DNA from 2 places in the Psychromonas sp. genome. Region 2 is predicted to be linked to the other one. Evidence: predicted binding sites of a transcription regulator. Region 2 holds the regulator's gene; the other holds the start of a gene.
What was found. The regulator sigma-54, encoded in region 2, starts transcription at its own class of promoters, with help from an activator protein. The targets are predictions, from matches to a motif close to GTTGGCACGNNNNTNGNNT.
Positions count from the first base shown of each region.

Region 1: glnA (glutamate--ammonia ligase) is a predicted target of sigma-54. The motif match lies at 1,451-1,469, and genes of this name have one in related genera.

Region 1 is NZ_CEZLMY010000002.1:59,854-63,072, forward strand. It holds gene glnA (glutamate--ammonia ligase) at 1-1,384, opposite strand, end outside; gene typA (translational GTPase TypA) at 1,795-3,219, shown strand, end outside.
Region 2 is NZ_CEZLMY010000076.1:10,763-13,981, forward strand. It holds gene AC4GME_RS11115 (PTS sugar transporter subunit IIA) at 1-336, opposite strand, end outside; gene AC4GME_RS11120 (RNA polymerase factor sigma-54) at 483-1,928, opposite strand; gene lptB (LPS export ABC transporter ATP-binding protein) at 1,986-2,711, opposite strand; gene lptA (lipopolysaccharide transport periplasmic protein LptA) at 2,717-3,219, opposite strand, start outside.

The DNA.
Region 1 (3,219 bases), on a different contig from region 2:
GTGTTGCTTGAGAAACAGCTTCACATTCAGCCGTTTTAAGTTCAATGAATGCATCAATTGCATCATTTGACATTACGCCACCTTCAGTAAGGAAGTCACGGTCAGCATCTAGTGCAGCAAGTGCTTCTTCAAAAGAAACAGCAACTTGTGGAATAGAATCCGCTTCTTCTTTAGGTAGATCGTATAAATCTTTATCTAAAGCTTCACCTGGATTGATCTTGTTTTTAATACCGTCAAGACCTGCCATTAGCATTACTGCGAAACCTAAGTACGGGTTCATTGTTGGATCCGGGAAACGTACTTCGATACGTGACGCTTTTGGTGTTGGCACTACAGGAATGCGGATAGACGCACTACGATTACCAGCAGAGTAAGCTAGCATAACTGGTGCTTCAAAATGCGGGATAAGACGCTTGTACGAGTTAGTCGATGCGTTTGTAAATGCATTGATCGCTTTAGCATGTTTGATGATACCACCGATGTAGAACAGCGCCATTTCTGAAAGGCCGCCGTACTGATCGCCAGAGAAAAGGTTAACGCCATCTTTACCAAGAGATTGGTGACAGTGCATACCAGAACCGTTATCACCAACAAGCGGTTTAGGCATAAATGTAGCTGTTTGGCCAAATGCGTGCGCCACATTGTGTACAACGTATTTGTAGATTTGGATCTCATCTGCTTTTTCAACGATAGTGTTGAAACGACAAGCGATCTCATTCTGACCCGCTGTTGCTACTTCATGGTGATGTGCTTCAACAACAAGACCCATCTCTTCCATGATTAAACACATAGCGCTGCGGATGTTTTGCGCTGAATCAACAGGTGCTACCGGGAAGTAACCGCCTTTGATACCAGGACGGTGACCAGTGTTACCATCTTCGTATGAAGTGCCTGAGTTCCAAGCCGCTTCTTTAGCATCGATTGAGTAGAAAGAACCCGCGATACCGTTACCGTATTTAACATCGTCAAATAGGAAAAATTCTGGTTCTGGGCCGAATAAAACTGTATCAGCTAGGCCTGTTGAACGCATGTAAGCTTCTGCACGTTTAGCTACAGAACGTGGATCACGGTCGTAACCCTGCATTGTTTTAGGCTCTAAAACATCACAACGTAAGTTGAGTGTTAGGTCATCTGTGAATGGGTCGATAACAGCTGTTTCAGGTACTGGCATTAATACCATGTCTGAATCTTGGATACCTTTCCAACCAGCGATTGAAGAACCATCGAACATTTTACCTTCTTCGAAGAAGTCTTCATTAATTTGGTGGAATGGAACTGATACGTGTTGCTCTTTACCGTGTGTATCAGTAAAGCGTAAATCAACGAATTTTACATCTTGTTCTTTAATCAGATCAAGAACATCTTGTGCTGTTTGTACAGACATGTTTACAACCTCAATTGACATCAAAAATGGAGGGTAACCATAACAAAAATATTTTATAACTCAAGCAGTCTAAAAATATGCCAATTAAATATAACTCTATTTTATGTGTTTTTTTCTTTGAATAACTTAAATCCCTCAATAAACCGCGCTATCTTGGTGCAATGCCGCGCCAAATTGGTGCGTCGCTATTTAATGAGAGCTAAATGGGGGATCTAATCCTGTTAAAGTTCCATTAAAGCGAATAATAATACAGTTATCTTAATTGTGACGGAGTTAAAACTTTCTATTTTTTTAATTATGGTTACAATATGCGCGTTTATACCAATTAGATGAGCTAAGTTATCCGAGTATGCAAATAACTTCTTTCATCTAATTGGTATTTTTATTAATTGCTACATTTGAGGCGCATCATGTCGTTAGAAAAATTAAGAAATATTGCCATTATTGCTCACGTTGACCACGGTAAAACAACCCTAGTTGATAAACTGTTAGAGCAGTCTGGAACATTAGATTCACGCGGCGGCTCTGAAGAGCGCGTAATGGACTCTAACGATTTAGAGAAAGAGCGCGGTATTACAATCCTTGCTAAAAACACGGCAATTGAGTGGAATGATTACCATATCAATATTGTAGATACTCCTGGACACGCCGATTTCGGTGGTGAAGTAGAGCGTATTATGTCAATGGTAGACAGTGTATGTCTTATCGTTGATGCAGTTGACGGCCCAATGCCGCAAACTCGTTTTGTAACACAAAAAGCATTTAATTACGGCTTAAAGCCGATTGTTGTTATCAACAAAATCGATAAACCAGGTGCTCGCCCTGAATGGGTTATGGATCAGGTATTCGATCTGTTTGATAACCTGGGTGCAACGGATGAACAGTTAGACTTTAAAGTTGTTTACGCATCTGCGTTAAACGGCTGGGCAAATGCTGAATCTGAAGAAGCAACTGAAAACATGGAATCACTATTCCAGGCAATCGTAGATGGCGTTGCTCCGCCAGAAGCTGATCGCGATGGTGATTTCCAAATGCAGATCTCTCAACTTGATTACAACTCATACGTAGGTGTTATCGGTGTTGGTCGTATTACGCGTGGTAATGTTAAAGTTAACCAGCAGGTAACTGTGGTTGGCAGTGACGGTAAAGAGCGTAAAGGTAAAGTTGGTCAGGTATTAGGTTACTTAGGTCTTGAGCGTCATGATGTTGAGCTGGCACAAGCGGGTGACATCATTGCAATCAGTGGTTTAGGCGAACTTAAAATATCGGATACGATTTGTGCACAAAACAACGTGGAAGCTATGCCGCCATTAAGTGTTGATGAACCAACAGTTACCATGACTTTCCAGGTAAACAACTCACCATTCTGTGGTCAAGAGGGTAAATACGTAACATCACGTAATATCCTTGAGCGTTTACAAAAAGAGTTAGTTCATAACGTTGCACTTAAAGTGGAAGAAACAGGCGATCCTGATAAGTTTAAAGTATCTGGCCGTGGTGAACTGCATTTAGGTATCTTAATTGAAAACATGCGTCGTGAAGGTTATGAGCTAGCTGTATCTCGTCCGGAAGTTATTGAGCGTATGATTGACGGTCAACTGCATGAGCCAATGGAAACATTAACGGTTGATGTTGAAGAGCAAAATCAAGGTTCAGTAATGGAACAGTTGGGTATCCGTAAAGCGGAACTAACAAATATGACACCAGATGGTAAAGGCCGTGTACGTTTAGACTTTATAATCCCAAGTCGTGGTTTAATCGGTTTCCAAACTGAATTTATGACATTAACCTCTGGCTCTGGTCTTTTATACCATAGCTTTGATCACTACGGCCCG
Region 2 (3,219 bases):
ATATTGCTGGCAACGGTCTTCGGGAACAAAAATAGCGAACAGAAGATCGACTTTGTTACCATCATATGCATCGTAATCAATTGCAGTTTCACATTGCAGAAAGACGGCAGTTGCCGGCAACGAGCTGTCAATTTTTACGTGAGGGATTGCAATACCTGATCCTACACCTGTAGAGCCTATTTTTTCTCGGGCAATTAAATTATTAAATAATATCTGAGGATCGATATTTAATTTTTCAGCTGCAATACGGCTAATTTTTTCTAATGCACTTTTTTTGCTTGTGCAGCTCGTTTTGCTAAAAACGGAATCTTTGCTTAATAAGGTCGATATTTTCATATTTTATTCTATTTAAGTCACTGTAAAAGAATCGCGCGAGTGTAGCAGTTTACTCGTGAATGGCTATCAAGAAATAACTATTTCTTAATATCCATCAAAGATTATTCCAATTCCATGCATTAAACATCACTTACTTGCCCTATTAATCAAAGTAGCTGTTTACGTTGATTAGATGGCGGAATACCCAGTGACTCACGATATTTGGCAATTGTACGACGTGCCACTTTGATCCCTTGATCTTCAAGTAACAGGGTTATCTTATTGTCACTTAAGGGTTTAGTTGTGATTTCTGCACTGACTAATTTTTTAATTAACGCGCGAATAGCCGTTGATGAGCATTCACCGCCACTTTCTGTTGCAACATGGCTGGAAAAGAAAAATTTAAGCTCATAAATGCCTCTTGGTGTATGCATAAACTTTTGTGTGGTGACCCGGGAAATAGTTGATTCATGCATCTCTACTTCAAATGCGACATCATTTAAGACCATCGGTTTCATCGCTTCATCGCCATATTCAAAAAAGGCTTGTTGCTGCTGTACGATACAATTGGATACCTTTAATAAGGTTTCATTACGGCTTTCTAAGCTTTTAATAAACCACTTTGCTTCTTGCAGATGGCCCTTGATAAATTGTGAATCGGTTTTACTAATCTTACCTTTGCATAAATCAGCGTATTTCTGGTTTACCGAAAGGTTGGGATCACAATCTTGGTTTAATGATACACGCCATTGCCCTGCAATTTTTTTTACATAAACATCCGGTACGATATATTGCGCTTGACTGTCTTCAATTTGATTACCCGGGCGAGGCTCTAAACTTTGAATCAGGCGCATAACCTCTGCTAACTGAGCTTCTTTTAATTTAGTTTTTCTTGCCAGCGTGCGGTAATCACGATTAGCAAGCAGATCCATGTGCAATTCAAGTACCATTAATGCTTCATTTAACCATGGTGTCTGTTGAGGTAGATGCTGAAGCTGGATCTGCAGGCATTCTTGTGTTGAGCGAGCCGCTACACCAATCGGATCAAAATGTTGAATACGCTTTAAAACGACGAGAATTTCATCTAATTCAAGATCCTCGACTTCAGGAGATAAACTTTCTAAAATTGACTCGCAACTTGCTGTTAAATATCCAGATTCATCAATAGAGTCGATGATTGATGTTGCGATCAGTAGGTCGGTCTCAGAAAAAGGGGTGAGTTGCATCTGCCAGATTAAGTGGTCTTGTAGAGTATTTGAAGACTCGCCTTGGTATACAGTGTCTTCTCCCTCATAACTTGATGTGCCAGAGGAAATTGAGGTGGTTGGTGGTGCTGTATATGACTCTTCCCAGCTGTTTTCCACGGGTAAATCATCTGCAAATTCTTGCTTAGTTAATGCCTCAGAGGTATCTATCTGACTACTGTCTTGCTCTTTATTAACCTCTTCAATACCACTGTTGTCATCTTGTTCAAGCAGTGGGTTTTCATCGAGAGCATTTTGGATCTCTTGTTGTAAGTCAAGTGTGGAAAGTTGTAATAATTTAATTGCTTGTTGTAATTGAGGAGTCATAGCAAGTTGCTGACCCATCTTCAACTGTAAACCTTGTTTCATCAAAACACTTTTTTCCTCATACGAAGCAATTCTATGAACTAAGTGACTAACTATAACCTATAACTTAAATTCTTCACCCAGATAAACTTGTTTTACATGATCGTTTGCTAATATTTCGTCTTGCGTCCCAATTGCAATAATTTCACCATGGCTGACGATATATGAATGCTGGCACACATCCAATGTTTCGCGTACGTTGTGATCAGTAATTAATACACCTAAACCACGATCACGCAGCTGCTGAATAATATTTTTAATATCGATAACGGAAATAGGATCAACCCCGGCAAAAGGTTCATCTAAGAGAATGAATTTAGGTTCGGTTGCCAGTGCGCGTGCAATTTCAACACGACGTCGTTCTCCACCTGATAAGCTCATGCCTTTGTTATCACGGATATGGGTAATATGAAACTCTTCGAGCAGGGTCTCTAGTTTTTCATCACGTTGAGCTTGAGTTAGCTCCTTACGTATTTGTAAAATACCCATGATATTTTCGGTGACTGTTAAACGGCGAAAGATAGAGGCTTCTTGTGGTAGATAGCCTATCCCTTTTTGCGCGCGAATATGCATCGGGTGATGAGAAATATCTTCATTATCAATAATGATTGTGCCTTCATCTTGTTTGACTAAACCAACTACCATATAAAAAGAGGTTGTTTTACCTGCGCCATTTGGGCCAAGTAAACCGACAATTTCGCCCGTTTTTACGGTTAAACTTACACCATTTACCACGGTACGACCTTTGTAGCTTTTTACTAAACCTTTTGCTATTAATTCAGCCATTTTATTTATTCTTCTTTTTCTGAGTTTTTATTTTCAGTTGTATCTGTTTTTGGTTTTTCAAATTGCGCGGGTAAAAATACGGTATTAACACGTCCATCTTTGCCCTTTTCTGTATTGACAATTAGCTCTTCAGTCTCAAGAAAGTAAATTATTTTTGAACCATTAATCTGGCTATCAAGTTGTTTTACTTGTGCATTACCCGTGAGCGTTATTTTTCCTTTGGCAACATCATAATGAATACTATTTGCTTCTGCATCAAAGGGTTTACCGTCATCCTGGGTCTGATAAAAAGTGGCTACTTTACCGTCTGCGATCATTATCTCATGATTGGGTAATGAGCCTCGAATAACGGTGAGTTTGTCACCGGTTATTTTAATGCTGCCTTGGGTCAGTAATACATCTTCTAGAAAGACAATAGTATTCTTTTTCATTTTTGCATGTTGACTTACCGAGCTAACATTAATCGGCTGGTTATAATCAGACTCAAGTGCAAGACTTGAAAATGAAA